DNA from 2 places in the Aeromonas sp. AE23HZ002T15 genome. Region 2 is predicted to be linked to the other one. Evidence: riboswitches for the same ligand, from Rfam matches in the RefSeq annotation. Region 2 holds a riboswitch; the other holds the start of a gene.
The links. A riboswitch is a leader RNA that binds a small molecule or an ion and turns the genes downstream of it on or off. The one in region 2 is predicted to bind lysine.
Positions count from the first base shown of each region.

Region 1 (15,307 bases), 830 kb from region 2:
TGGTAGGTATCCTTGTACATTCCCTTGTCGGTGATGACGCGCCCGGGCAGGGTTATCTCGTTGCTGTTGTACTGGCTCCAGTCCTGCCAACCCAGGTTGCCCATGATGGCCCAGTCGTGGCTGAGTCGGTGATAGGCGCTCAGCATCAGCTGCTGCGGGCTGTTGACCAGCCCGGTGAGTGAGAGGTGGGCGCTCGTGCCGGGCAGATCGGGGAGGGGAAATTCGCGCTCTATGTTGAAGTGGTACTTCACCTCGCTGGTGTAACCGAGGCCGATGCGGGTGTCCGGATTGAACTCATAGAGCAGCCCCAGCTTGCCGTTGAGGGCCCAGTCGCCGTCATCTTGCTTCTGCTCCCCTTGGCCAGTGTCGCGCTTGAGGGCGAACAGGCCGTAGTTGATGCCAAGGGCGACGCCGAGGGACCAGTGCTCATCGATGCGATAGGCCAGGGAGGGCTGCAGGGTAAGGGCGAGCAGGGTAGCCTCCTTGAGCAGCGCCTTGCCGGCCCAGTCCCCGTAGTCGAGCCCCAGCCCGAAGTTGCCATAGGTGGCAACGCCGAACGACCAGCGCTCGTCGAGCTGCTGGCTGTAATAGAAGGAGGCGGCGGGAAACCAGCCGATGACGGTATCGACGTTCGACAGGGTGGGATCGTCCAGATCGTAGGGTGCGTCCCCGTAGAGCAGCTGGCCGCCGACGGTGAGCTGGCGTCCCTCCAGATGGCTCAGGCCCGCCGGGTTCATCAGCTGGACGCCGGGATCCTGGGCCCGGGCGGCCATACCCGCGGTGGCGAGTCCCAGATCGTCGGTGCCCGTCTCGTACAGATAGAGGCCACCGGCCTGGCCTTGGGTGGCGAAGAGGGTGAGGGGCAGCATTAGCCGGGGCATGAGGGGGCTTCTCGCAGCAAGGCTCGTCATCTTGGTCAGGCTCCTGTGAGACATGGCTGTTTTTCCAGCAGTGAGGAGTATAGATGGCATTTGGCTGTCAAATCATGCGCTTGCCATCCACTCACATGGTAGGGGCGGGCTTATGCTTTTGGCGCAGGCTTGCTACTCTGTCGCCGGGAGCGCCCAAGGCGCACAGGATGACATCACAGGAGACACCATGATCCTCTCAACCACCCCTACCCTGGAAGGCAAGACCATTCGTGAATACCGCGGCATCGTCGTGGGCGAGGCCATCCTCGGCGCCAACGTGTTCAAGGACCTGTTCGCCGGCATTCGCGACATCATAGGCGGCCGCTCCGGCGCCTATGAGAAAGAGCTGGCCCGTGCCAGGGAGATCGCCTTCGAGGAGCTCAAGGAGCGGGCGGCGTCGCTCGGTGCCAACGCCGTGGTCGGCATCGACATGGACTACGAAGTCGTGGGCCAGAACGGCAGCATGCTGATGGTCAGCATCAGCGGTACCGCCGTGGTGGTCTAGCCTGGCGCCAGGCCAGCAGGGAGCCGATCGCGAGATCGGCTTTTTTGTGGCTTTCTCTTCCCTTGCCCGGCGAGGAAGGGACAGATTAGGAGGACGCCGTCTCACCGGCAGGTTCCGGCGATCCACCACTCAGCGACAGGGAGCTGTCCATGATCTTGCTCAAACCAACCGGGCTCCAACCTGGGGATACCATCGGCTTCTTCTCCCCCTCCAGCGCGGCCACCGCCTGGGCGCCGCACCGCTTCGAGCGCGCCAAGGCGTATCTGACGGCGCAGGGTTTCAGACTCAAGGCCGGCAGCCTGACCGGCGCTCAGGATCACTGGCGATCCGGCACCATAGCGGCGCGGGCCGATGAACTCAACGCCCTCATTCGCGATCCCGAGGTGCGCGCAATCATGTCGGTCATCGGCGGCAGCAACTCCAACGCCCTGCTGCCCTATCTCGATTATGAGGCGCTGAAACGGGATCCCAAGATCCTGATCGGCTACTCGGATGTGACGGCTCTGCTGCTCGGCATCTACGCCAGGACCGGCCTGGTCACCTTCTACGGCCCGGCGCTGGTGGCCTCGTTCGGCGAGTTGCCGCCCTTGGTGGACGAGACGCTAGCGGGTTTTCAGCGGATCTGCCTGGCCGGTGGGGCCGCCGTTCCCCACATAGTGCCGACCCCGGCGCAATGGACCGACGAACGGCTTGACTGGGAAAACCAGAGCCGGGCCAAGGCGTGCCAGCCGAACCGGCTGATCTCGGTGGGATCGGGCAAGGTGCGGGGGCGGCTCATCGGTGGCAACCTCAACACAATGGCGGGGATCTGGGGCTCCCCCTATATGCCGCCCATCGAGGCGGGAGATATTCTGTTGCTGGAGGACAGCCTCAAGCGGGCGGAGACGGTGGAACGTTCCTTCGCTCACCTCAAGCTGTGCGGGGTGTTCGATCGCATCGGGGCCCTGGTGCTCGGCAAGCACGAGCAGTTCGACGATCAGGGCAGCGGCAAGGGGCCGCTCGATATCCTGCTGGAGGTGGTGGGGGAGCCGCGCTTCCCCATACTGGCGGAGTATGACTGCGCCCATACCCATCCCATGCTGACCCTGCCGCTCGGCATCCAGGCCGAGCTGGATCTTGACGGCCAGCGGCTGATCTTGCTGGAGCCTTGGCTGCGCTAGGTCGGGACAGGGAGATAGGGGAAATAAAAAGAGGCCGCATCAGCGGCCTTCTTTGTCTCTCCATGCCGGATCCAGACAGGGGCCCGGAAGGCATTGGCCAGGATCTGCGGTCCTCTCGTGGCCTCATGGCAGGGCATCGGCCCTGAAGCTGGCCCGGATCTGGGGAACCAGGGGGGAGGGATCGAAGCCTTTCTCCTCTCCGAGCACCGGATGGAGCAGAGGCAGGTCCGGGATGGGGGCGAGGTCCCCCGCCAGCAGGGCTCGGGTGGCCTGTCCCATCTGGTAGAGCTGGCGCACCGGTGCAAACTGATGCTCGAGAGAAAGGGCGCCATCATCCCGGGTGAAGGCCATCATGGGGATCTGGTAGGCGGCGTCCCGCGGCGGTTTGGCGCCGTGAATGCCCTTGCCCGCCGACATCAAGAACGGCTGGTGATCCCCGAAGGCCACCACCAGGTAGCGCTTGTCCGTGGCATCGAGGGCCTTGAGCAGCCGCTCCAGGGAGGCCATGGCATCCACCACCCCGGTGTAGTAGGTGTTGAGGAGCTGCTTGTCCGCCGCGCTCTGATCCGGGCAGGCCCGATCGAGCTGCTGGGCCTGGTAACGATCACCGTCGAAGGGGCCGTGACCCTGCATGGTGACCGCGTAGGCGAACAGCGGCTTGTCATCCTGCTCGCTGCGTCTGAGCAGGTGATCGATAAGGGCGTCGTCCGAGATGTAGAGCCCCTTATGTTCGAGTGTGGTGAAGCGGGTATCGAACCAGCGCTCCTGGTAGCCCAGTGCCGGTATGGCCTTGGCGCGGCCCCAGAACTTCTCCACATAGGGGTGGGCGAACAGGGTCTGATAGCCGCTCTGCCTGGCGCTCTGGGCCAGCCCGGGCACCTGGGCCGAGAGGTAGTAATAGGGCACAACCCCCTGCTTGAGCAAGCCCACCGGCAGGCCGGTGTTCATCTCGAACTCCGCCAGCACCGTCATGCCCCCCGTGGTGGGGGAGTGGATGGTCTTGCGCCACTGCTGCACACTCGCGGGCAGGGCCAGGGTGGGGGCCGGGGCGCAGATCTTGCCCTGCCAGTCGAGCCAGAGGGACTCGTATTGCAGCACGATCACCAGATCGAAGCGGGGGGGCTGGACACCCTGGATCAGGCCGGGGTGGGCGAGCTCAGGGGTGCGATCATTGATCTGCAGGGGATAGCGAAAGACGTTGCCGCTCTGCAGCATCTCGTCCACCAGGTTGAACACGTAGAGGCCGGGGCCGGCGCGGATGATGTCCCTGTGGTAGTTCACCGCCCTGTCCACGTAACGGACGTTGGCACCCAGCAGCTTGTTGCTGGTCTGGGTGGCAAACACGCAGAGGGCGAAGAAGGCGACGGTGGCGGCGGTGGCGCGCAGGATCCAGCGGGAGAGGGCGAAGCGCCAGCACAGGTACAAGAGCCCGAGGAGGCCGAGCACCGGCAGCACAGGGTGCTGGTCCAGCAGTATGTGCACCAGCGCCAGCAGGTTGCCGAGATCGTCCCCCCCAAGCGGCACCCCGTAGATGGCTATCTTCATGAAGTTAGCGAGCAGGCCGATGCCGGAGAGCGCCGTGAACACCAGCCCCATGTAGAGGTTGAAGCCGGCCAGCGCACAGAGGCTCCAGCCCAGCACCATGCTGCCCCAGGCGAGGTAGTAGTGCTCGGGCCGAAAACCGGACCAGAGCAGAAACTCCCCCAGCTTGAACACCACGAAGCCGTGCAGCAGCACGAAGGTGAGGTTGCCGAGCAGCAGGCTGCCCAGCACCCGTGACGCCGGGCTCTGGCGCAGGCGCGGCAGCAGGACTCGCAGCACGGCGGCGCTCGCCAGCAGTACCAGCAGCAGGCTGGTCATCAGGTAGACGAGGTTGAAGCCGCGCTCCGGCAGGGTCTGCAGGATCTGGCTGTATTCACTGCTCTCTGGCCTCTCCTTGAGCAGCAGGCCGATGCGCAGCTGATAGCGGCTGTCCAGGGCATCATCCGGCGCCCGCAGGGTGCTGTTGAGATCCAGGGTGCAGCGCTCCTTGCGGCACTTCTGACGCTTCTCCACCGCCTGGTTCAGCTGATCGATGCGAACGCCTTTGTCGTTGAGCAGCTCCACCCGCACCTTGTCCCCCGCCTGCAGGGGTTTGAGCAACTGCCACTGGCTGCGCACCACCAGGTAGAGACCGCGGCTGTCGCTCTTGTAGAGCAGAGAGTGGCGGTTGAGGGTGGCGATGGGTTGATCGGCGGGCCCGAGGATGAGCGGCTGGGCGCGCCCGAGCCAGCTGACGGGATTGAGCAGGGGCAGGGCCAGGGTCAGCAGCAGGAGGGCACTGAGCAGGCCAAACAGCAGCCTGGAGAGACGGGAAGGGGGGCTGTGACCGAACTGGGGGGCATTCATAAGGGAGCTCATCCTTGGAGCGGGGTTCACAGCCATGGCTGCATCTATTTTGACCCGATGGTGCTGGGCCGGTTCCTCGATGTCAATTTAATGACCGAAAGATGAATATTGCGTGACCGTGTTGACTTGCAAATTGTGATCCCGATCCTGCGGCCGCATCGATTCTGTGATGAAAACGGCATCATGAGCGTTTGCCGCTGGTCTGCCCCCGCCTTGCTGCTTAGTCTCTCAATAACGGTCGGAGGTACATGTATGAATCCTAAGGTTGCGGCACGTCAGGCAAGACTGCTCCAGATGCTGGAGCGCAAGGAGGAGATCCGGATCGGGCGCGAGCGGGATTGTCCCCTGCCGCTGGCCCAGCTGCTCAAGCTGACCGAGGATCACCCGGACGTGCTCAGGGTCTATCGTCATGGCCTCACCGCCGAGGTGTTTCACCTCAAGGTCGAGGGCCACCACTGGTGCCTCAAGCGGCGCAGGGCCGACTCCCTGGTGGCCAATGTGGACGGTCAGACCGCCTTTCTCACCGAGCTGGAGCGGCGCCGGGAGATAGAGAGCCTGCGGGAATTGCACCCCACCATCCTCTCCCACGTGGTCTGCACCTGCTTCGGCTCGGCCCGGGCCGGGGTGCTGGTCTCTCCCTGGCTCAGGGGAGAACCGGTCAAGGCGCTGAACCGGCGCAATCTGGCGCAGATGCTGGCGGTGCAGGCGGAGCTGGCCCGCTGGGGCTGGTTTGACTGGGATCCGAGCCCGGGCAACCTGCTCGACGACGGCCAGCAGATCTCGGTGTTCGATTTTGGCTACATGTGGCCCTTCGATCCCCGCCACGAATTCAATTCAAACGGCCTCGCCGACCCCGAGTTCCATGTGCCCGAGCGTCTCGAGACCCGCACCCTCTCCGGTCTCTGGCTGGACGAGAGGGATCCCCTGCCGCTGTTCCGCCACTGGCGCACCCTCTGCCTCGCCTGGGCGGCGGACGAGCTGCAGTACCTGCACCGGGAGGGGGCGAGCCCCGCCGTGCTGGCCCGGATCCAGGCCCTGCAAGAGCGCTGGCTCGCCGCCCTCGGGAGCGATGAGGCGCTGGCCGCGAACTGGTGGCGGGACATGTATCGCAGCCATCGGCTCGATATCGACGACGATCTCAGCGGCAAGAGCTGCGGCCCCCTCACCCTGCGCCGCCTCGACTGGCTGGAGGAGGCGGTGCGGGATCACTATCCGTCCCTCGTGGGCAGCCTGAGTGACGAGGAGGCCGGGCTCGGCCAGCAGGGCTTGCTGGCGCGGCTCGCGGCCCTGCGCGAACCGATCCGGGCATACCTGCTGCCCCGCCCCGTCTCAATGGCATAAAGGGGCGGGGGAGTGACAGTCTGAGCCAGCGGCGTGCGTTGACAGAAACAGAAGAGGGGCCCAGGGCCCCTCTTCTCATGGATTGGATCTGCTATCAGCCTGCTCAGTCGAGCAGCTCCTGGTGCAGGCGGTTGACGATGTGGCCCGCCTCTCTCTCTTTCACCAGGAAGCAGAGGTTGTGGGCGCTGGCGCCGTAGCAGATCATGCGGATGTTGTGCTCGCGGATGGCGTCGAACACCCGGCTGCCCACACCCGCGGCCTCGCTCATGCGGTTGCCGATGAGGGCCACCAGGGCGAGATCTGTCTCCACCTCTACCTTGCACAGCTGACCCAGCTCCGCCAATACCTTGTCACTCAGGATGGGCTCGCCGTTGCTCTGGCTGCCGGTGTGATCCAGGGTAAGCGACACGCTCACCTCCGAGGTGGTGATGAGATCCACCGAGATGCGGTGGCGCGCCAGTATGCCGAACACCTCGGCGAGGAAGCCGTAGGCGTGGAACATGTTGAGGCTGTGCAGGGTCACCAGCACCTGGGAGCGGCGCAGGGCCACGGCCCGGAACAGCGGGTTGGTGGTGGTGCTGGCGCGGATCCAGGTGCCGCCGGCGGCCGGATCCCTGGCGGAGCCGACGAAGACGGGGATGTCCTGGCGCAGGGCCGGTTGCAGGGTGGCCGGGTGCAGCACCTTGGCGCCGAAGGTGGCCATCTCGGCCGCCTCCACGAAGCTGATCTCCGGGATGGGACGGGCCCGGGTGACCAGGCGCGGATCCGTGGTGTAGATGCCGGGCACGTCGGTCCATATCTCGATGCTGTTCGCATCCAGCGCCTCGGCCAGCAGGGCCGCGCTGTAGTCGGAGCCACCGCGCCCCAGGGTGGTGGTGCGGCCATCGCCATCGGCGCCGATGAAGCCCTGGGTGATGACCAGGCTGTCACCGAGCAGCGGGCCCAGGCTGGACTGGCAGAGTGCGCGGGTCGCCGCCAGATCCACGCTGGCCTTGCCGAATCGGCTGTCGGTGCGCATCAGCTGGCGCGCATCCTGCCACTGGGCCTTGATCCCGCGCTGGTGCAGCAGTTCGGTGAAGAGGCGGGTGGACATCAGTTCGCCACAGGCGATGAGCCGGTCGGCGAGTTCGGCATCGGTGTGCTGGCTGGCCTGACGGGCCATGGTGCGGATCTCGCCGAGCTGGGCGTGGATGAGGGCGCTGACCTCGGCCGGGTTGCCGAGCGCGGTCAGGATCGCCTGCTGGATGTCGGCCAATTTGGCGAGCTGGGCATCCTGGCCCACCTCGTCCAGTTCCCCCTGAGCCAGGCTCACCAGCAGGTTGGTGACGCCGGCGCTGGCGCTCAGCACCACCACCCGGGTCGCCGGATTGGCCAGTACCACGTCGGCACAATGGTTCATGGCCGCGGCATCGGCGACACTGGTTCCGCCGAACTTGGCGACGTTGATCTGGCTCATAACATACTCCTGTCTCAAGGTGAAAATCCGATTTCAGCAGGCAAAAGAGAGGAGGAGGCGATAAATGGCAGGAATAGCGAAGGATCCCGGCCAGAAGCACTCCATCCGCGGTGCCCATCCCACACCGAACCCGCTTTGAATGCGGTGTGGGATGCACACGACCGATGACAACCCGGGGGATTCAGCCCCCGCAGCCGACGTGGTGGTCTCCAGCGACCCGCCTCGTCTCGGCGCTGCTCCCCCTGACCCAAGTTCATCGGACGCTGGCGTCCTCCCTTGGGCTGCCTGGGCAGCGCTCCTCTTCTGGTGCCACCTCGGAAGGCGGCGTGCATGTAGAAATACCCTGCACTGGAATGCACTGTCAATCGAGTTTGCAAAAAAATCAACAATCGACAGGAACCCAACACAAGATCAATCAGTTAGCTAAATGCTTCGTACAAAGAGTTACAGTATTGTCTTGGACAGTACCTTGGATCTGCGCTGCCAGTTGTAGAAGCGCTGGCGCGCCACCGGCAGATCTTCCACCTCCAGTGGCTCGAAGCCCCGCTCCCGGAACCAGTGGATGGAGCGGGTGGTGAGCACGAACAGGCGCTCGATCCCGAGCCGTTTGGCCCGCTCGGCCACCTTGGCGATGAGCTGATCCCCGCGGTTGGAGTTGCGGTACTCCGGGTGGATGGCGACGCAGGCCATCTCGGCCATGGCCTCCTCCATGAAGCAGTAGAGGGCGGCGCAGCCGATGATGAGGCCGTCCCGCTCTATGATGGTGAACTTGTCGATCTCCATCTCCAGCTGCTCCCGGGAGCGGCGCACCAGTATGCCCTCCTCCTCCAGGGGGCGGATGAGATCCAGGATGCCGCCGATGTCTTCGATGGCGGCGGCCCGCGCCCGCTCGGCACTCTCCCGCACTATCTGGGTGCCGAGACCGTCTCGGCTGAACAGCTCTTGCAGCATGGCGCCGTCATCCTGATAGCTGACCAGGTGGGAGCGGGGCACGCCGCCGCGACACGAAGCGATGGCCGCACGCAGGTAGCGGGCGGTGCCGGACATCTCTTCCCCCGCCTGCTCCAGCTCCACCAGGAGCTCTTCGGCCTGCTCGGGGAAGAGCTCGGAGATGGCCTCGCCGTGGCGGTCCATCACCCCCTGGGTGCTGCTGAAACAGATGAGTTTGTCGGCCTTCAAATCCACCGCCACCCGCCGTGCCACCTCTTCCGAGCTCAGGTTGAAGCTCTCGCCGGTGACCGAGCAGCCGATGGGGGAGATGAGCACCATGGCCTGCTGATCCAGCTGGCGGCGGATCCCCTCCACGTCGATGCGGCGCACCCGGCCGCTGTGGCAGTAGTCGATGCCATCCTCCACCCCGAGGGGCTGGGCGGTGACGAAGTTGCCGCTCACCACGCTCAGGCGCGCTCCCTGCATGGGGGTGTTGGCGATCCCCATGGAGAGCTGGGCCGTGATGTCGTACTGCAGCCCGCCACACACCTGCTTGATGATGTCGAAGCTCTGATCGTCGGTGACCCGGATGCGCCTGTGGTACTGCGCCTCTATGCCGGCCCGGGCCAGCGCCTCGTCGTTCTGCGGGCGCGAACCGAACACCAGCACCAGCCTGATCCCCAAGGTCTGCAGCAGGGCGATGTCGGTGACTATGTTGGCAAAGTTGGGGTGGCAGAGGGCTTCGCCCCCCATCATCAGCACGAAGGTGGCGCCTCTGTGCACGTTGACATAGGGGGTGGATTGCCGAAAGGCATAGACCAGGCTGGGTTCGCGTTCACGCACTTGAGACTTCTTCCATAAAAAAACAGCAATTTGCTCAATATATGAAAATAAATTCACAAATCAAGACTAAATATTGATTTGGTGGGCAATCCCGTCATTTATCTTATCCAGGGGGGCGGGGAGGGGGCAAACCGGCCTGGATAAGGCCATGCCCGGCCAAGTTGATCCCATGCCATAACCTGTTATCTTCGTTACTCCTTTTCGTCAGTCGCGGCATCTCGCGAGTTTTATACAAGGACAGGGCATATGGAGCAGATTATTTCACCGGCAGAGGCGCTGCCGGGTCGACGTGAGGCGCTGGTGATAAGCCAGCAGCACGCGGTCAATGGCCACCCGACCCAGGGACCCTGGCCCGAGGGGCTGGAGTCCGCCTGGTTTGGCATGGGGTGCTTCTGGGGCGTGGAGCGCCTGTTCTGGCAGCAGCCCGGCGTCTATTCCACCGCCGCCGGTTATCAGGGGGGCCTGACCCCCAATCCCACCTACAAGGAGGTGTGCAGCGGCCTGACCGGTCATGCGGAGACGGTGCAGGTGGTGTTCGACCCCAGGGTCATCGGCTACGGCGACCTGCTCAAGCTGTTCTGGGAGCAGCACGATCCGGCCCAGGGCATGCGCCAGGGCGGGGATGTGGGCACCCAGTATCGCTCGGTGATCTTCGTCGGGGACGAGAGCCAGGAGGCCATCGCCCAGCAGAGCCTGGCCGCCTTCCAGCAGGCCATGGCGGCGAGCGGTGACGGCCGCACCATCACTACCCGCATCCTGCCGCTGGCGCCCTTCTACTACGCCGAGGATTATCATCAGCAATATCTGAAGAAGAACCCGGAAGGCTACTGCGGCCTCGGGGGGATCGGGGTCTGCCTGCCTCCCAGCCTGAATCGCTGAGTCGCGGACAAGGAGTAAAAAGGGGCCTATCTGGCCCCTTTTTCTTGGAGTAAAAGCTGGTTGAAAGAAAATTGAAAAAAATCTGTCACGGCGGGGAACTTAACTGAACCAGGGCTGACTAATAGGTAGCTACCAAGGATGGCAGCCAAGACCAGACACATTTTTCTTGCCTCGAGATTCATTCAACTTAGACAAGCGCGATGAATTGAAAATGATAGCAAGCAGGGCTGCCCCAGAGGCGGCCCTTTTCATGGGCGGCGTTCTGAGTCGCCCCCTATATGGTCTGTAAAATCAGTGGCTTGGATCGAGTGGGCTTGAGGCCGCGCCAGGCGGCCCTAGCGGATGGCGCTGTCGAACAGGTTCTTGATGAGATCGATGAATTCATCGAGGAAGGCTTGCTGGGCCGGGGTGGGGGCGCGCAGCCAGACCGCGGAGAGCACCTCTTCGAGATCGGCGACCACGGCATCGGCCTCCTGCATGATGAGGAAGCGCACCTTGGCGTCGAGCTGGGGGTTCTGTTCGCAGATGGTCATCAGGTTGCCGGCCACCCGGCCGCTCACCAGATCCTCTATGGTCTGGCTGCCCGTGCCCTGCTGCTGGCTCTCGAACAGGGCCAGACTCTCGACCAGATACTCGATTAGCGCAATGTACCCTTCGCTCTCTACCACCATGATGGCTGCCTTCATTCAATCTGCGGGAAGTGGGCGTATTTTAGTGGCTACCCCTGGCTTGGCAAGCGGCAGTGCAGGCGATGGCGGATAAAACTGACTCCGCCGCGTTCAACGGTTTCCAATCCGGTCTGCTCAAAGCCGTGGCGCAGGAACAACCCCAGGCTGAAGGTGCTCGCCTCCGTGGTGAGCATGCGAAGATCGAGGCGCCGGGCATAGTGCATGGCGGTCTCAAGCAGGCGGCTGCCGAGCCCCAGCCGCTGATGGCTCGCGCTCACATAGAGCAGGCTCAGGTGGCCGTCATCGCTCAGGGTCACAAAGCCGAGGGGCCTGGCTGGCTGGGTACCCTGCTCCGTCATCTGCGCACCCACTTGTTCCGGCGCCTGTTCAATCACCCAGCCATGGTGTTCCTGCAGCTGAGTGACCAGGCCCGGGTGACGGGCCCCCTGGGCCCACTGCTCTACCTGCTCGGGGCTGTAGTGCTCGGGGCCGGCTTGACGCACCGACTGCTCGAACAGGGCGAGCAGGGCCGGGATATGACCCTCGTCCAGAGGAACGACTCGATAGGTGACTGAATTCTGGGATTGAGAGGAGTCAGGCATGGGAGGGCTCATGGTTTGATGGGAGAAGAAGCGTGGGAGGAGGCCTGGGGGCGCTTGGCCTTGGGCAGACCCGCCACAACCCGCTCATAGGAGTGCCGTATCCAGCCCTGCCACAGCTCGGCATCGAGACTCTTGCTCAGGGTGACCGTGTTCCAGTGCTGCTTGTTCATGTGCCAGCCGGGCTTCACCTCGGGGTGGATCTCCCGCAGCAAGAGCGCGAGTTCGGGCTCGCATTTGAGGTTGATGGTCAGGGGCTCGGCCTGCCAGTCCACCAGGGCGAACATCTTGCCGGCGATGCGATAGACCAGGATCTCGGGGCCGAACGGCGTATCTTCGGTGGTGCCGGGCTGGCTTAGCAGGAATTCACGTAACGATACAAGGCTCATACAGGACTCCATGCTGGTCCGATGATAAGTGGCAGCATATTCAGCGGGGCGCCCCATCTGTTAATATGCCAGCCGAGTATATCCCCCAACTCCCCGGGAGCCCATAAGATGTTGTACCACAAGACCTTTGAGCTGAGCCCCGAGCGGGATTGGGTGGTGTTCGTGCACGGCGCCGGCGGCAGCTCCTCCATCTGGTTCAAGCAGCTGCGCGCCTATCGCGAGCACTTCAACGTGCTGTTGCTGGACTTGCGCGGCCACGGCCAGTCCAACCAGTTGCAGCAGGTGGTGCAGGGTCACTACAGCTTCAAGGCCGTGACCGAGGACATACTGCGCCTGCTCGATCACCTGCGCATCCCCCGCGCCCATTTTGTCGGCATATCCTTGGGCACCATCCTCATTCGCCATCTGGCGGAGCTCTGCCCGGAGCGGGTCAAGAGCATGGTGCTCGGCGGCGCCATACTGCGGCTCGACATCCGCTCCCAGACGCTGGTGCAGCTCGGCCGGGTCGGCCAGCACATCCTGCCCTACATGTGGCTCTACCGATTGTTCGCCTTCATCATCATGCCGCGCCAGCACCATCAGGAGTCCCGCAACCTCTTCGTGCGCGAGGCCAGAAAGCTGTGCCAGAAGGAGTTCAAACGCTGGTTCCGCCTCGCCACCGAGGTCAACCCCCTGATGCGCTACTTCAAGGAGCGGGCGCTACCGATCCCGACCCTCTACCTGATGGGGGAGGAGGATCATATGTTTATCGCCCCGGTACGCGAGCAGGTCGCTCGCGATCCCTACAGCCAGCTCGCCATCATCGAAAACTGCGGCCATGTCTGCAACGTGGAGCAGCCGGAGCACTTTAATCGGCAGTCGCTGGCGTTTATATCCAGCCAAACGATCGCGGCGTAAGCCAATTAATTGATAGGGTGGGCGTAGGTTGGGTTGAGCGAAGCGTAATCGAACGAACGGGGAAGAAAGATCTTTTTGGTGGTGGAAATTATTTTATCCAGACTCAGATGTTTACATATAGATGTCGCCCCTTTATTTAAATTTAAAGGGGGGCTTCGTAAATATTCGATTATGCTTTGCTAATCGAACCTACCTCCCTCTGAGTTAGTGATAACAATCTCTTGTAAAATTAAAAAGGGAGCGATGTCATACCTTTTGCTCTAGCCGAGTTCGAATGATACTGGACTACATCCCCATTTTTTTGACGAATTAAAAAGCCCTCCTCTTCCGGAAGAACTGCAACTAAAACTCCTAGAGGATTGGCATTCCCATCATAGATTTCCTCACCAACTTTAGCACGGTCATGCTCTGAAAAGTAAACGCAGTCGTCCTTTATAAAGAAGTGCTTAGGGATTGACCTTGATTTTCTTTCAACATTATTAATTCTACTTTCAAGTGAGCCAATTGCTGATAAAATTAATTGTGTATCACCGGAAACAGTCTGTTTATCTGGCACATTTGCAGCTTTAATCCCAGCCAGTTGAACTACGGAATTAATTACCTTCCCATCTAATTTGGCTGTCTCTTGAAGTGAGACGGATATTTTTGATATATCCTTTTGCACAGTGTCAATTCTAAGCGACTCATCATATTCGATATATCTTAATCCTTGGATGTCAAATACTTTATCTGTTTTCTTGTCTTTTATTAATGTCACTGGTTTATTAAAGGCGTGCCTTATTCCGAGTTCATACATAACATTAGGGTTTCTTGCGCTCAAATCACAAATGACAATATCTGAATCGACAATCATTTGTATTATTCCAATGACGATATAGTCGGTCTTTACTGTATCATCTGCTCTGACAGGGTGATAGCCAGCTTGTATTATTGCAGGTTTTAGTAAATGCTCATATACACGGCTAAAATGTCCACCTTCATAACCATGGGTATCTGCGATTGGCATAATCACAAAACATTTTGGTTTTTCTTTATCTACTTTTTTTTCTGTCACGGAGTTTATTCCTGAGATTCAGCATAGGACTTTCATGAGATTTTTATCGGTCTTATAAGATTCTGATAGAAAATCATATGCAATAGGATTGAAAGGGATCGTGTGAGGACGGTATCAAGCTGGGGAGATTTTGTTGAGCAGAATGTTATCTAAAGAATAAGATTTGAATGTTTTTTTGAAGCCGATCAGATTTTCAAGGCGATCAATACCCCGTCATCTCCAGATAACCCAGCCCTTTGGCATCTCCCTCCACCGTCACAGCTCCCTCCCAGTAGTCGAAGCGGCCGGTCATGGCCTGATTGGGCTGGCGGGCACGGATGGTGAGATTCAGATCGGCAGCTTTTAGTTGCCACTCGATGGGGTAGGGCTGACCCTTGGGGCCACGCCAGGTCTTGCCTGGGGTGAGGGCGATGGATTCGGGGGAGAGCACCCGGCTGCTGCCATCGCGTTCAATCAGGATGCCGTAACGGTTCTCCGGTTCGGGATGGCCTGCCTTGGTGCGAAGGCGAAACAGCATCAGCTCGCGGCCGTCAACAAATTGCAGGGAGAACCAGTCCCAGCCCGCCTGCCAGTCCGCCAACACCGAGCTGCTCCACTCGTGATCGAACCAGCCCTGGCCGCTCACCTTGCGGGTTTCGCCATCCAGGGTCAGGGTGCCGGTAAGCGCCAGGCGGGGGAAGGAGTAGTAAAACGAGGCGTTGCCCGGGCTCTTCTCGCTGTAACCCGATTTGCCTTGCAGCACGGCGGGTTTGCGATTGCTTACCTCAAGTGCCAGCTGGCCGATGGCGCTATCGACGTTGAGGTGCGCCGGGAAGAGCGCATCTCCTTCGGATTTAAGTCGCCACTCCCTTAGCCAATACTCGCCCTTGCTGGCGCCCGCCAGACCCGGCCCCTGGCGACTGGTGCGCTCGTCCTGCAGATGCTTGCCGGTGGCAAGATCCGTGATGGCAAATTGCGCCAGCCAGAGCTGGGGGGTCAGCCAGGGATTGGGGGAGGCGAGCTGCTGATTGGCGATGCCTTGCCGAAATAGCGTCCACTGCAGGCCGTACTCGCGCCCCTGCTCGTCTTTGAGGTTGCCGGTGAGATACCACCACTCGGAGCGATAGTCCGGGTGGGCCGCGTGATCCGTGGGCAAGTTTATTGTTTGCCCCGGTTGTGCCTTTTTAAACTGTTCGCCACCACTGCCGAGCACGGCCCCGAGATCTTGGGCTTGAACGCTGGCGCCCAGCAGGGCATACAAGGCGGCCAGCAGCTTGGCCCGTAGTGAATGCTTCATACCACTCTCCT
Region 1 is NZ_CM201342.1:4,419,123-4,434,429, forward strand. It holds gene ACT5M9_RS20660 (OmpP1/FadL family transporter) at 1-881, opposite strand, end outside; gene ACT5M9_RS20665 (heavy metal-binding domain-containing protein) at 1,099-1,416, shown strand; gene ACT5M9_RS20670 (S66 family peptidase) at 1,566-2,576, shown strand; gene ACT5M9_RS20675 (LTA synthase family protein) at 2,700-4,964, opposite strand; gene ACT5M9_RS20680 (protein kinase family protein) at 5,217-6,305, shown strand; gene lysC (lysine-sensitive aspartokinase 3) at 6,409-7,761, opposite strand; lysine riboswitch at 7,848-8,072, opposite strand; gene argA (amino-acid N-acetyltransferase) at 8,206-9,534, opposite strand; gene msrA (peptide-methionine (S)-S-oxide reductase MsrA) at 9,781-10,413, shown strand; gene ACT5M9_RS20700 (DUF3802 family protein) at 10,749-11,084, opposite strand; gene ACT5M9_RS20705 (GNAT family N-acetyltransferase) at 11,132-11,683, opposite strand; gene ACT5M9_RS20710 (MmcQ/YjbR family DNA-binding protein) at 11,692-12,069, opposite strand; gene ACT5M9_RS20715 (alpha/beta fold hydrolase) at 12,178-12,966, shown strand; gene ACT5M9_RS20720 (hypothetical protein) at 13,196-14,020, opposite strand; gene ACT5M9_RS20725 (lipocalin-like domain-containing protein) at 14,223-15,296, opposite strand; gene ACT5M9_RS20730 (ABC transporter permease) at 15,293-15,307, opposite strand, start outside.
Region 1: it holds a riboswitch for lysine, as region 2 does, so the genes downstream of both, lysC (lysine-sensitive aspartokinase 3) here and ACT5M9_RS02145 (Na+/H+ antiporter NhaC family protein) in region 2, are expected to answer to the same signal.

Region 2 (15,307 bases):
GCATACCTGAGTCTGAAGGGTGAGCTTGCCCTGCACGGGGTCCTGCTGGTGGAGGGTATGATAGGGGGGCGCCCCATCGCGACCTACCGGCTGCATCAACCCGTCTGCTGGCAAGGGGTGAGCGTACCCTGCATCGAGCTGGCGGCCCCCAAACCCGGGCGCCAGCATCAGGCGGGGCTCGAGCACATCGAGCTGGTGGTTCCCTCCTTGCATAAGCTGGTGGCGGCCCATCCCGCGCTACCATTCAAGACCGCCAACATCGAGGATGCGCGCAATCCGGACGTGGGGCTCATGCTGCCCTCGGGTCAGGTGAAGTTCCACCTGCGCCCCTTGAGCGAGGTGATCGACGAGGAGCTGATGACCGGCGCCGTGGTGCCGGTGCCGGTGGATTATTACGGGCCGCGCTGAGAGCCCATCATGCCCGTCGGCCGCCTTGGGCCGAGCTAGGAGGCGAGGGAGGAGAAGGGGCGCGCGCTGCGCCCCTTCAGATGTCCGAGCCAGAGGCTGAGCACGGCGGTGACGCAGAGCACCAGTTCGATGCCGAGCACCAGCCCCCCTAACCCCCCTCGCTCCCAGAAGGGGTGCAGATACAGGCCCCCCAGGCTGGCCCCCAGGTAGTACCCCACCAGATAGAGCGACGAGGCCAGCGCCCGGTTGTGCTCCACGTGCTGACCCACCCAGGCGCTGGCACAGGCGTGGGCGAGGAAGAAGCCGAAACTCGAGACCAGCAGACCGCCGAGAATAGCCGTCAGGGTGCCGAGCAGCAGCGCCAGACTGCCCATGGCCATCAACACGATACCGGCGAGCAGCAGACGCTGGGGCCCCCAGCGGCTGGCGCAGCGACCGCTGATGGAAGAGGCGAGGGTGCCGGTGAGGTAGGTCAGAAACAGCATGCCGAGCCACTGGGTCGGCAGGGAGAAGGGCGCCTCGGCCAGCAGGAAGGTGAGGTAGCTGTACTGGTTGAGGAACACCATGAAGTTGAGCCCGCCGATGAGGTAGGCCCCCAGCAGCAGCGGATTGCCGAGGTGGCTGGCGATGGCCTGGCGCAATTGGCCGGGAGTGGCCACCACGGCCACGAAGCGGGTCTGGGCCGGCAGCAACCAGATGACCAGGGGCAGCAGGACCAGGCTGATGAGACCTATACCGAAGAAGGTGTGCTGCCAATCCCCGAACCAGCCCGCCAGGAGGCCACCGACCACCCGGCCGGCGATCCCGCCGAGCGAGTTGGCGGCGATATAGACCCCGACCGCGGAGAGCAGGGCACGTTTGCTGAACTCTTCCCCCATGTAGGCGATGGCGGTGGCGGGTAGCCCCGCCAGCAATATCCCCTGCAGGATGCGCAGGGTCACCAGCGCCTCGAAGCGCGTTACCAGCGGAATGAGCAGAGAGAGCAGGATGGCGCCTGTCAGGGTCCACAGCATGATGCGGCGGCGGCCGAAGCGATCGGCGAGCCGGGCGCAGAGCAGCAGGGAGCCCGCGAGCCCGGCGGTACAGCCCGCCAGGGTCCAGCCGGCGGACAGGGAGCTGACGGAGAAGACCTGCGCCAGCAGGGGCAGCAGGGGGTGAGTCTGGTAGAGATTGAGAAACACCAGGAAGGAACCCAGGCTCAGGGCCAGGGTGGCGCGCATCCACTCGCGGCTGCCGATTTCGATCATATGCGGTTGTCCTGACTGCATTTTTTGCAGAACTATCTGCGATATACCCCGCAGACTAGTGTGCCGCCTGATATAAATATAATATATTTATATTATCAGTCTGATAAATGAAATTGATATGGATCTGAAACAGCTCGGCTATCTGCTGGCGGTGCGGGACGCCGGCTCATTCACCAAGGCCGCCAACGCCCTGCACGTGGCGCAGCCCGCGGTCAGCATGGCCATCGCCAAACTGGAGAGCCAGCTTGAGCTGCGGCTGTTCGACCGTCAGGATCGCAGCGTGCGCCTCACTCCGGAGGGGGAGGTGCTCTGCCGCCACGCCGAGCGCCTGCTGTTGCAGGTGCATCAGGCCGAGGCGGAGATGGCGGAACTCAAGGGGCTGGAGCGGGGGGAGGTGCGCATCGGCATCCCCTACATGATGGGTTCCTACTACTTCCCCCCCATCCTGATGGCGTTCAAACACAACTATCCCGGTCTCAGGATCCGGGTGGAGGAGGCGGGCAGCCGGGAGCTGCTCAGCCGCATGGTGGATGGCAGCCTGGACTTGGCCATCCTCATCACCAGCGATCTGCCGCCAGGGCTGGAGGGGGCCCAGCTGCTGCGCGAAGAGATGCTGATGGTGGTGGGGGAGGAGCATCCACTGCGCCAGGCAGAGGCCGTGTCGCTGCCGCAATTTTTCGAGCAGGAGCTCGCCATGTTCAGGCGCGGTTTCTATCACCGCGAACACATGGAGGCGCTGGCACAGGGGCTCGGGCTCGATCCCAATATCGGCTTCGAGAGCAACCTCATCCCATTGCTCAAGGCCGTGGTGCGCCAGGGATTTGCCGTGACTACCTTCCTGCGCATGGTGCTGGACGACGAGACGGCCCTCACCGGCGTGCCCTTCGATCCCCCCATCTTCCTCGATCTCTGCGTGGCTTGGCGGCGGGGGGATCCCCTCTCCATGGCCAATCGCGCCCTGCGGGACTTCCTGTTGTCACAGGCAACCCCCTGAGCATCTGATGCTGTTGAGGTGACTTATTTTGCAAATAAAAACGCCTCCCTTGAGGAGGCGTCTTGACGGGTCGGGGGCTGAATTCCCCTTATTTCTTGAACAGGTGATCCAGCTTGTTCGCCTTGGTGGAGAGGTAGAACTCGTTGTGGGGATTGCGCCCCTCCTGCAGGGGAACCCGCTCCGCCACGGGAATGCCGAAGCTCTCCATGGCCTTGAGTTTGCGCGGGTTGTTGGTCATCAGTTTGAGGCTCTTGACCTCCAAGGCCTTCAACATGTCGGCGCAGATGGTGTAATCGCGCATGTCGGCGGCAAAGCCCAGCGCCACGTTGGCCTCGACGGTGTCTGCGCCCTGATCCTGCAGGTGATAGGCCCGGATCTTGTTGAGCAGGCCGATGCCACGGCCCTCCTGACGGACATAGAGCAAGACGCCACGGCCTGCCTTGGCGATGTTCTGCATGGCCGCCTGCAGCTGGAAGCCGCAGTCACAACGCAGGCTGAACAGGGCATCCCCGGTCAGACACTCGGAATGAATGCGCCCAAGCACGGGCTCACCGTCCGCGATATCACCCATCACCAGCGCGGCGTGATCCTTGCCTGTACCGGTTTCCTGAAAGCCCACCAGCGTGAAGGTACCCCAGGGGGTCGGCAACTTGGATTTGGCTACGAGAGTAATGCTGCTCATAGGGTTGCTCCTGACTACAGCTGCTTAAAAAGGGCGGACAGTTTAGCGCGCCTCATCCAGAACAACCATAAGAACAAAACCTTGCATTGCACAGTGCCATGACGGATTGCTCATTATTGGCGCAATCGCGACGAGTTTTGCGCATATCGGCTTCCAGACAACTGCCAGCGACCCCGCATTCGGGTATAATCGGCGCCCATTACCTCATCCCGTGAGGGATGCGTGCAAATCGTCCACATGCAGCATGTGCAGGAGAGAAATTATGCCTCAGATGGCCCCCGTGATGACAATCGATGGCCCAAGCGGTGCCGGTAAAGGCACCCTGTGCCAGCTGCTGGCCGAGAAGTTGGGCTGGCACCTGCTCGACTCCGGCGCCATCTACCGGGTGTTGGCGCTGGCCGCCCTGCATCACGACGTGGAGCTCGACGCCGAGGCGGCCCTGGTGCCCCTTGCCGCCAATCTGGACGTGCAGTTCCAGGTCGAGGGTGAGCAGGTGAAGGTGGTGCTGGAAGGGGAGGACGTCTCCCGTACCATCCGCTCCCAGGAAGTGAGCGACGCCGCCAGCAAGGTGGCCGTCTTCCCCCGGGTGCGTGAAGCCCTGCTGCGCCGTCAGCGCGCCTTCCGCCAGGGGCCTGGCCTCATCGCCGATGGCCGCGACATGGGTACAGTGGTTTTCCCCGAGGCCGAGGTGAAGATTTTCCTCGACGCCAGCGCGGAAGAGCGGGCCCAGCGCCGCTATAAGCAGTTGCAAGATAAGGGCTTTGATGTTAACTTTGAGCGTCTTTTAACCGAGATTCGGGAACGTGACGATCGCGACAGAAATCGCGCCGTCGCCCCCCTGAAACCCGCGGAAGATGCTCTTGTGGTAGACTCAACGTCTATGACCATAGATGAAGTGCTGGTGACGGTACTCGCCTATGCGGAGCAACAACTTGGTGATATCGGCGCGAGCTGATGTCAGTCGTCTGCACCATGGATGGCGCAGATAATTTAAAACAACCCCGCTTGTGCCGGATTGCGAGTGGATGTTTCATTTGTGACACAAACAATGATCGAATCTTTTGCTCAACTCTTTGAAGAGTCCCTGAACGCCGTTGAAACCCGTCAAGGTTCCATCGTCAAGGGTACCGTCGTTGCTATCGAGAACGGTTTTGTACTGGTTGACGCCGGTCTGAAATCCGAGTCTGCCATTCCTGCTGAAGAATTCAAGAACGCCCTGGGCGAGCTGGAAATCAATGTAGGCGACACCGTTGACGTGGCTCTGGACTCTATCGAAGATGGTTTCGGCGAAACCAAGCTGTCCCGCGAAAAAGCCAAGCGCCACGAAGCCTGGCTGCAGCTTGAGAAGGCTTACGAAGAGCAAGCTACCGTTATCGGTATCATCAACGGCAAGGTCAAGGGTGGTTTCACCGTTGAACTGAACGGCATCCGTGCCTTCCTGCCGGGTTCCCTGGTTGACGTGCGTCCGATCCGTGACACCGCTCACCTGGAAAACAAAGAACTCGAGTTCAAGGTCATCAAGCTGGACCAGAAGCGCAACAACGTTGTGGTTTCCCGTCGTGCCGTGATCGAAACCGAGAACACCTCCGAGCGCGAAAGCCTGCTGGCCAACCTGCAAGAAGGTCAAGAAGTTAAGGGTATCGTCAAGAACCTGACCGACTACGGTGCATTCGTAGATCTGGGCGGTGTTGACGGCCTGCTGCACATCACCGACATGGCGTGGAAGCGCGTTAAGCATCCTTCCGAAATCGTCAACGTTGGCGACGAGATCGCTGTCAAGGTTCTGAAGTTCGACCGCGAGCGTACCCGTGTATCCCTGGGTCTGAAGCAGCTGGGAGAAGATCCCTGGGTTGCTATCGCCAAGCGTTACCCGGAGACCACCCGCCTGTCTGGCCGCGTGACCAACCTGACCGACTACGGCTGCTTCGTTGAAATCGAAGAAGGCGTTGAAGGCCTGGTACACGTATCCGAGATGGATTGGACCAACAAGAACATCCACCCGTCCAAGGTTGTTAACGTTGGCGACGTGGTTGACGTGATGGTTCTGGACATCGACGAAGAGCGTCGTCGTATCTCCCTGGGTCTGAAGCAGTGCAAATCCAACCCGTGGCAGCTGTTTGCCGAAACTCACGCCAAGGGCGACCGTGTTTCCGGCAAGATCAAGTCCATCACTGACTTCGGTATCTTCATCGGTCTGGATGGCGGCATCGACGGCCTGGTTCACCTGTCTGACATCTCCTGGAACAACCAGGGCGAAGAAGCCGTGCGTGAATTCAAGAAGGGTGACGAGATCGAAGCCGTTGTTCTGCAAGTGGACCCGGAGCGTGAGCGCATCTCCCTGGGCGTCAAGCAGATCGAAGAAGACCCGTTCAACAAGTACCTGTCTGACAACAAGAAAGGTGCTATCGTGAAGGGCAAGGTTACCGAGGTTGATGCCAAGGGTGCCGTGATCGAACTGGCTGACGGCGTGGAAGGCTACCTGCGTGCCTCCGATGCTGCTCGTGACCGTGTAGAAGACGCGACTCTGGTTCTGTCTGTCGGTGACGAAGTTGAAGCTAAATTCATGGGCGTTGATCGTAAGAACCGCACCGTAAGCCTGTCTGTCCGCGCTAAGGACGAGGCTGACGAGCGTGTTGCTATCGATAGCCTGAACCAACAAGAAGAAGTTGTGTTCAGCAATGCTATGATGGAAGCGTTCAAAGCCGCCAAGGGTGAGTAATCCTTGATGCAAGAGAAGGGCGGCACTGCGCCGCCCTTTTTTATCTTGGCATAATGAATATTGCATGTGATCGGAGAAGGAGATTTAACCTTATGACCAAATCAGATCTCATCGAACAATTGGCTGCCAGCCGCATGCATATGCCGGCCAAAGATGTCGAAGCCGCCATCAAGGAGATCCTTGAGCAGATGGCGTCGACCTTGCAAAACGGCGACCGGATTGAAATCCGAGGATTTGGAAGTTTTTCACTGCACTATCGTGCACCCCGTGTGGGTCGTAACCCCAAGACCGGGGACAAGGTTGAATTGACCGGGAAATATGTCCCGCATTTCAAGCCTGGCAAAGAGTTGCGCGAGCGCGTCAACATCAACGAATAATGCAGAAAACGGCATACCTGGGTATGCCTTTTTTATTTTTGCGACACGAACACCACGAATTGTCGGGTTTCTCGCACTCTTTTCCCATTCGCTCTAGAGTCTGCCGGTGATTTTAAGGATAATCAGTCTCTCATTAGCTACAGACAGGGAGCTCCCATGAAGCGTATCTTGGCCCTCATTCCATTGGTGCTGGTGTTCGTGTTGACCCTCGCCATCGGTTCTCAAAACGGTCAGCTGGTGCAGTTCAACTATCTGATAGCCCAAGGGGAGTTCTCGCTCTCCATGTTGCTCGGTTTCTTCTTTGCCGGCGGTTTCCTGTTGGGCTGGCTGGTATTCGGTCTCTTGTTCCTGCGTCTCAAGCTGCAAAATCGCACCCTCAATCGCACCATGCGTCGTCAATCCCGCGAGTTGGAAGTGGCCCGGTCGACCGCCAAGGAATAACGTCCCTCCATGCTTGAACTGCTTTTCCTGCTGTTGCCGATTGCCGCCGGCTATGGCTGGTACATGGGACGCAGGAGTGTTCGCCAGGACACCCAGCAACAGAGTAACCAATTTTCCCGCCAGTACGTGGCGGGTCTCAACTATCTGCTCGCCGACGAGTCGGACAAGGCGGTGGATCTCTTCATCCAACTGCTGGAAGTCGACAGCGAGACCATCGAAACCCACCTCTCCCTCGGTAACCTGTTTCGCCAGCGTGGCGAGGTCGATCGTGCCATCAAGATCCACCAGAATCTGGTCGCCCGTGAGCTGACCCGGGAGCAGCGACAACTCGCCCTGCAGGAGCTGGCGCGGGACTTCCTCGCCGCCGGTCTGTTGGACAGAGCCGAAGCCATCTGGAACGAGCTGTGCGAAGACAGCGACTTTGAGGAGACGGCGCTGACCCAGCTGCTGATCATTCATCAGCAGCTCCGTGACTGGGACAAGGCCATCGAGGTCGCGGTGCGGCTGCAGAAGTTCCAGGGCAACAAGAAGCTTGCCGAGCCCATCTCCCATTTCTATTGCGAACAGGCAGAGAGCGCTCTGCGTGACGGCGACAAGGCCGCGGGCCGTGCCAAGCTGAAGAAGGCGCTCGGGGTCAATGGCGCCTGTGCCCGCGCCAGCCTGCGCCTCGCAGATCTCGCGATGGAAGAGGAAAAGTACGAGGACGCCAGCAAGGAGCTGCTGCGGGTGTTCGAACAGGACATGGACTTCGCCTCCGAGGCCATGCCCAAACTCCTGCAATGCTACCAGCAGATGGGGCGCAGCCAGGAGCTGATCCCGCTGCTTGAAAAGGCGGTGGAAGATCATGCTGGGGTCAGCGTGACCCTGGCCCTGGCGAACCTGGTGGAAGCCCGCGATGGCCTGAGTCAGGCCCGGGCCCTGGTGCTGCGCCAACTGCGCCGCCATCCGTCCATGAAAGGTTTCTACCAGCTGGTCGGCTTCCAGCTGGCGAGCGCCGAGGAGGGGCCCGCCAAGGAGAGCCTGGAGCTGCTGCAGCAGCTGGTGGGCGAGCAGATCAAGATCAAATCGACCCACAAGTGCCGCCAGTGCGGCTTCGCCACCCATTCTCTGTTCTGGCAGTGTCCCTCCTGCCGCCAGTGGGGCTCCATCAAACCCATACGGGGGCTGGATGGGGAATAGCCGTGTCTGATGACAAGGCCCGGACACCAAGCCGGCTGGCGGGATATTCACGTCGGCTGCGACATAACAACACGCCATAGGAAGTGACATGCAAGATCCCAAAGTACTGGTTGCGCTCGATTATCAGCACGAAGCCGATGCCTTCGCCTTCATCGAGCAGATCTCGCCTGCCCAATGCCGCCTCAAGGTGGGCAAGGAGATGTTTACCCTGTTCGGTCCCCAGTTTGTGCGCCAACTGGTGGCCAAGGGGTTCGATGTCTTTCTGGATCTGAAGTTTCACGACATCCCCAACACCGTCGCCAAGGCGGTGGCGGCCAGTGCCGAGCTGGGGGTCTGGATGGTCAATGTCCATGCCAGCGGCGGCGAGCGCATGATGCGGGCTGCCAAGGAGGCACTCGTGCCTTACGGGGACAAGGCGCCCCTGCTGATCGCCGTGACCGTGCTGACCAGCATGGAGCAGTCCGACATGGCCCCCCTTGGGGTGGATGCCACTCCGGCGGAGCAGGTGATCCGGTTGGCGGCCCTGACCAAGGCGGCCGGCCTCGACGGGGTGGTCTGCTCCGCCGAGGAGGCCCATGAACTGAAAGCCTTGCTCGGCAGCGAATTCAAGCTGGTGACCCCGGGCATTCGTCCGGCAGGCTCGGCCGCCGGAGATCAGCGCCGGGTGATGACCCCCAAGGCCGCGATGGCGGCGGGGGCCGACTATCTGGTGATCGGCCGCCCCATCACGCAGGCCGCCGATCCGGCCGCCGTGCTTGGTGCCATCAATGCCGAGTTGAACGGTTAAGAGAGGGCGACCCCTCCCATCAATGCAACAGGCCGGATCATGGATCCGGCCTGTTGCATTTCAGTTGCTCAGAGCGTCCGGGGTCGTCAGGAGTGAACTGCCCTGGCGCCTAGCCCCCAGGGCACCAGCCCGAGCAGCAGGCCGGCCACCGAGCCGATGAGGTGGGATTCTATGTGGACCCTGGCACCGATGAGGGCGGAGACCGGGCTCTCCCCGGCGCTGTAGAAATCCAGCCCGAGCTTGATGAAGATGCCCAGCAGCATCAGCCAGCCGGAGTGGCGGCGATAGCGGATATCCTGCAGGGCACCCCAGACGAAGAGGCCGTGGAGGGCGCCGGACAGTCCCATGTACCACTGGGTCTGGGGGCACCACCACCAGATGCCGAGGCCGACGGCGGTGCACAGCAGCAGCATCAGCAGGGGCAGGCGCCAGCCCGTCAGGTATTCACGAAACAGGCTGTAGAGCACCGCCAGCCCGCTCAGGTTGAGCAGCAGGTGCCATCCGTTGGTGTGGGCCAGATTGCCTGTTATGATGCGCCACCCTTCACCCTGGGCGATCAGGGTGCGCTCGAAGGAGAGCAGGTGGTTTGGTACTGTGAAGAAGAGCAAGGCAGTGATGAGCGACAGCGTGACAACCCAGAACAGACCCGATTTTTCTGACAACATGAAACAGCCCAGCGACAAAGAGAGCCGATACTGTACACGCTGTACCCGAGCCCTCAAAGCCTGCCTGTGTGATTATGTTGAGCGGGTTGCCCATCTTGCGCCCGTCCATATCTTGCAGCATCCCGCCGAGGTCGGCCATCCCAAGGGAACGGCCGCCCTGCTGGCCGCGTCGCTCACCCAGGTTCACCTCCATGTGGGGGAGAGTTTCGCCGATGCCGATTGGCTGGCGGCCCTGCTGGCCGATCCCAAGGTGCGCTGTGTGGTGCTCTGGCCGGATGAGACTGCCCTGACCCTGGCGCAGGTAAAGACGCAGCTGTGCAGTGCCGGTGACGCGCCGACCGTGCACTTCATTCTGCTCGATGGCACCTGGCGCAAGGCGTACCGCATGCTGCACAGCAACCCGGCCCTGCTCGCCCTGCCGAGGATCACGCTAGGGGAGATCGAGGGGCAATACTCCATTCGCAAGAAGCCGTTCCCTGGGGCCCTGTCGACCCTGGAGGCGGGCTACCATCTGTTATGCCAGTGGGAAGGGCCCCCCGAGCGCTTCGCCCCGCTGATGACCCTTTTTAGCCATCTGAACCGGCAGTGGCATGACTTTGCCCAGGGTCGCCGAACTTGAACCGAGAATTTAGAACAGAGATAGGAGTGAGGAACGTGAATAAAGCCGTCGTGGTATTCAGCGGAGGTCAGGACAGCACCACCTGCCTGGTGCAAGCTCTGGCCAAATATGACGAAGTGCACGCCATCACCTTCGACTATGGCCAGCGCCACCGGGAGGAGATAGAGACGGCCCGTCGTCTGGCCAAATCCTTTGGCATCGCCGTCCACAAGGTGATGGACGTGACCATGCTGGGGGAACTCGCCGTCTCCGCCCTGACCCGGGACGAGATCCCGGTGAGTGGTGAGCTGCAGGACAACGGCCTGCCCAACACTTTCGTGCCGGGCCGCAACATCCTGTTTCTGACCCTGGCCGCCATCTATGCCTATCAGGTGGGGGCGGGGACCGTCATCACAGGGGTATGCGAGACCGATTTCTCCGGTTACCCGGATTGCCGCGACGAGTTCGTCAGGGCCCTCAACCAGGCGGTGTCCCTCGGACTGGATCGCGGCCTCGTCTTCGAGACGCCCCTGATGTGGCTGGACAAGGCCGAGACCTGGGCCCTGGCGGATCACTATGGTCACCTGGATACGGTGCGTCAGCAGACCCTCACCTGCTACAACGGCATTGCCGGTGATGGTTGTGGTGCTTGCCCCGCCTGCGAGTTGCGCAGCCGTGGCCTGAACCAGTATCTGGCGGACAGGGTCGGCGTCATGGCCCGCCTGCACCAGAAAACCGGACTGTGAGTCTTGCCCCTGTTTGAGGTATAATCCGCGCCTTTTGCAACAAGCCGTGACCAGCATGCACTACCCAATCAACGAAATCTTCCAGACCATCCAGGGGGAGGGGGTCTTCACCGGCCTGCCCGCCATCTTCGTGCGCCTGCAGGGCTGCCCCGTGGGCTGCCCCTGGTGCGATACCCGTCATACCTGGGTGGTGGATCCGGCCCGTGAGGTAGGCAAAGGCGAGGTACTGGATCGTTCCAACGAGTCCGATGGCTGGAGCAAGATGAGTACGGACGAGATCCTGGCTAGCTTCGAGGCCCTGGGTTACAAGGCGCGCCACGTGGTCATCACGGGGGGCGAGCCCTGCCTCTACGATCTCCACGAGCTCTCGGGGGCCCTGCTGGCATCGGGTTATCAGGTGCAGATCGAAACCAGCGGTACCAGCGAGATCCTGACCCATGCACAGACCTGGGTCACTGTCTCCCCGAAGATCGGGATGAAGGGGGGCCTGCCCGTGCTGGTGTCGGCGCTGGAGCGGGCGAACGAGATCAAGCACCCGGTGGCGACCGAGCGTCACATCGAGGAGCTCGACGCCCTGCTGGCCACCGCCACACTGCGGGCCGATGTGATCGTTGCGCTGCAGCCTATCAGCCAAAAGCCGAGGGCCACCGAGCTTGCCATGGCGACCTGTATCGCCCGCAACTGGCGGCTCTCCATCCAGACCCACAAATATCTGAATATCGATTAAGATGGACAATCTCTCGGACGAGCGGGTATTGCTGACCCTGGCGACCAAGATGCCTTACGGAAAATATCGGGGCTGGCGCATCATCGATATTCCGGAGCCTTATCTGGTGTGGATGGCCAGAACCGGTTTTCCGGCGGGATCACTGGGCCAATCATTGGCACTGGCGTACGAGATAAAACTCAATGGACTAGAGTCCATGATTATTCCCATTATTAACAGGATGTCGCCATGAGAATATATACCCGGCAGGGGGACAAGGGACTCACCAGATTGGCCGATGGTGCCCGATTGCCCAAGGATGACAGGCGTGTGGAGACCTATGGCGCCATCGATGAGCTTAATTCCCAGATAGGTCTGCTGATGGCGGAAATACCCGAGCAGGAGAAAGCCCTGCTGGCCGAGCTGATATTGCTGCAGCAGGAGTTATTTGACCTGGGCGGGGAGCTGGCATTTTCCAGCGAGGCGCAAAATAGCGAACTGTGGCAGGTCAGCGAGCAGTGGACATTGCGACTCGAGCAGCAGATAGACGCCTATAGCGCCCAATTGCCTGCCCTGCATAATTTCATCTTGCCGAGCGGTTCCCGGGCGGCTGCCCAGGCTCACGTGGTGCGTACCCTGACCCGTCGCTGTGAGCGTCTGTTATTGGGGTTGAGCCGTGAGGAGCGGGTCAATCCGGCCGTTCTGCCCTATCTGAACCGGCTGAGCGACTGGTTCTTCACGGTGGCGAGATACCTGCTCGTCTGCACCGGCACCCCTGAGGTGCTCTGGGTCAAGGCGGCGGATCGGGGCTAGGCAAGGCCAGAAACGAGATAATAAAAAAACCTCGCCAATGCGAGGTTTTTTTATTGGGCCAGTGACGATGAATCAGATGGCAAAAGATTCCACGGATTGACCTTCGGCCACGGCCTTGGCAATGGTGGAGGGCATGCGACCCTGACCGGTCCAAGTTTTTTCCACGCCGTTGTCATCGAGGTAACGATATTTGGCGGGGCGGGGGGCACGCTTGCTTTTACCAGCCTTGGGGGCATCGACGGCAACTGTTCCCACCAATTCGGCGGGATCTATGCCGGCGGCTTTAAGCATCTCGGCATATTCGGCAATCTTGCGCTGATGTTCTTCACGGGCCTGACGATCGGCGGATTCATCCTGCTGGCGTTCGGTGACAATGGTTGTGAGTTTTTCCAGACCTTCTTCCAACTGTTCCAGGGTCAGTTCACGGCAGGTTGCCCGCAGACTACGGATATTCAGCAGTACTTTCAGAAATTCATTCATATTGGCTACCACGCGAGCAGAAATATTCAGGGAATGAGACAGGCTTTTCGCTAATTTATAGGCGGCTTCATCCTCAAGTCAAGTCTGCTGAATTAATTAATTCGATATGTAAATTAAGCCCCATCTATTTGCCGATGGTGGATTGCCCTATATTACGATGATACATATCCATATGGGCTTCTGGCAGGTGAAAATATCGACTGTTTATGCTTTATCGCACCATTTGACTACCTTTTTGTGCAGGATCGCCACACTCGCGTTGAATTTTAATCAAAAAACTTGCTATCACACCGTGCCTCGATAAAATGTGCCTCGAATACCTTTAAGTAGAGGCGCGCTGCCTATGAGTAGCCGAGCGGAGGGTGATGCCTGCGATGCTCGAGGAAAGGAGTCGGCGCCGAAGTGACCAGGCCATCATACCGGGTTGCTGGTTCTGCATCGAACAGGTGCAGGACTGCCATAGTCATCCACTATGGAGCGCTACCTGAAGGGGCTGAGGAGTATTACCTCCCCATGGGTTTTGTTTCTTTATCCTCTCGGTAGATCTCCACCTGTTGTCTTTAGGTGCAAAGAGATCATGGACATCGTTCACTACGCCGACTCCGGTTGGTCTATCGTTCCCCCCTTGTTGGCCGTCGCCTTGGCGATCATCACCCGCCGCGTCCTGGTGTCGCTGGGGGTGGGTATCGTTGCCGGCAGCCTGCTGCTCAACCAGTTTGACCCCCTCGCGTCCCTGCATTACATGCTGAACACTGTGCTCAAGATCTTCTGGGTCGACGGTGCGCTGAATCGCGACAACGTCAACATGATCCTGTTCATGTTGCTGCTGGGGGGCCTCATCAGCCTGATGAGCGTCTCCGGTGCCACCCGCGCCTTCGCCGAGTGGGCCGCCAAGCGCGCCAAGACCCGCAAGGGGGCCAAGGCCCTCACCGGTATGATGGTGTTCGCCTTCTTCATCGATGACTTCTTCCACAGCCTGTCGGTGGGGGCCATCTGCCGTCCGGTCACCGATCGTTTCCAGATCTCCCGCGCCAAGCTGGCCTATCTGCTGGACTCCACCGCGGCGCCGGTCTGCGTGCTGATGCCCATCTCCTCCTGGGGAGCCTACATCATCGCCCTGGTGGGGGGCATCATGGCGGCCCACGGCCTGACGGATCAGAGCCCCATCTCCGCCTTCGTCGAGATGATCCCGATGAACCTCTACGCCGTGTTCACCCTGATCATGGTGCTGGTGGTGATCGCCTTCCAGCTCGACATCGGCTCCATGCGCCAGCACGAGCAGTGGGCCCTGGAGGGCAAGCTGTGGGATGAGTCCAAGGGCCGTCCCATCGGTCTGGACATGGAGTCCCCGGAGGAGAGCAACGGCGGCATGATCGACATGGTGCTGCCGATCCTGACCCTGACCCTGGCCACAGTCTACTTCATGATCGACTCCGGCGCCGCGGTGCTGGCCGGCAAGGGTGAGCCCTTCAGCGTGCTCGGTTCGTTCGAGAACACCAACGTCGGCTCCTCCCTGGTCTACGGCGCCCTGTGCAGCCTGGTGGTCTCCATCGGTCTGGCCATGCGCCTCAAGCTGGGTGCCAAGAACTGGATGAAGGCCGCACCGCAAGGCGTGATGGCCATGCTGCCCGCCATCAACATCCTGCTGTTCGCCTGGACCATAGGCGCCGTGGTGCGTGACGTGGAGACCGGCAAGTACCTGGCCTCCATGGCCAACGGCAACCTGCCGGTGGAAGTGCTGCCCGCCGTGGTGTTCGTGCTCTCCTGTGCCATGGCCTTTGCCACCGGTACCAGCTGGGGCACCTTCGGCATCATGCTGCCGCTGGCCGGTGACATGGCGGCCGCGAGCGACGTGGCCCTGATGTTGCCCATGCTGGCCGCCGTGCTGGCGGGCTCGGTGTTCGGGGATCACAGCTCCCCCATCTCCAGCACCAGCATCCTCTCGGCCACAGGCGCCGGTTGCCATCACATCGATCACGTGATGACTCAGCTGCCCTATGCCCTGGCCATCGCCTTCGGCGCGGCCATGGGTTACCTGGTGATGGGGCTGATGCACTCCGTGCTGGCAGGTTTCACCGTCAGCGCCCTCTGGTTCGTCATCTTCTCCAGCTACCACCTGCGCAAGGCGCGGCAGGAGAGAACCCTGGCAGTCGCCTAAGCGGCGTCGCATAAATAGAACAAGGGGCCCACGGGCCCCTTGGTTTTGGCGGGGGCATTGGTTAGCATGCGCCCCATAAATTCAGTTTCGGAACAACACCATGGCTTCACTGCACTACAAATTCGCCACCATGAACTCGGGCAAGTCGACTCAGCTTATCCAGGCGCACTTCAACTACCTGGAGCGAGGCATGGTCCCGCTGGCCATGACCCCAGCCATCGACGATCGTTTCGGGGTGGGGATCATCAGTGCCCGGGTCGGGTTGGAGCTGAAGGTGGAGGTGTTCAGTGACAACTGCGATCTGTTC
Region 2 is NZ_CM201342.1:502,906-518,212, reverse strand. It holds gene ACT5M9_RS02230 (VOC family protein) at 1-408, shown strand, start outside; gene ACT5M9_RS02225 (MFS transporter) at 444-1,655, opposite strand; gene ACT5M9_RS02220 (LysR family transcriptional regulator) at 1,774-2,649, shown strand; gene ribA (GTP cyclohydrolase II) at 2,738-3,331, opposite strand; gene cmk ((d)CMP kinase) at 3,594-4,286, shown strand; gene rpsA (30S ribosomal protein S1) at 4,380-6,050, shown strand; gene ihfB (integration host factor subunit beta) at 6,143-6,427, shown strand; gene ACT5M9_RS02195 (LapA family protein) at 6,584-6,868, shown strand; gene lapB (lipopolysaccharide assembly protein LapB) at 6,878-8,047, shown strand; gene pyrF (orotidine-5'-phosphate decarboxylase) at 8,136-8,834, shown strand; gene rrtA (rhombosortase) at 8,921-9,499, opposite strand; gene ACT5M9_RS02175 (tRNA-uridine aminocarboxypropyltransferase) at 9,450-10,118, shown strand; gene queC (7-cyano-7-deazaguanine synthase QueC) at 10,139-10,843, shown strand; gene queE (7-carboxy-7-deazaguanine synthase QueE) at 10,899-11,570, shown strand; gene ACT5M9_RS02160 (DUF3820 family protein) at 11,572-11,802, shown strand; gene ACT5M9_RS02155 (cob(I)yrinic acid a,c-diamide adenosyltransferase) at 11,799-12,362, shown strand; gene ACT5M9_RS02150 (H-NS family histone-like protein) at 12,435-12,842, opposite strand; lysine riboswitch at 13,162-13,333, shown strand; gene ACT5M9_RS02145 (Na+/H+ antiporter NhaC family protein) at 13,420-15,000, shown strand; gene ACT5M9_RS02140 (thymidine kinase) at 15,101-15,307, shown strand, end outside.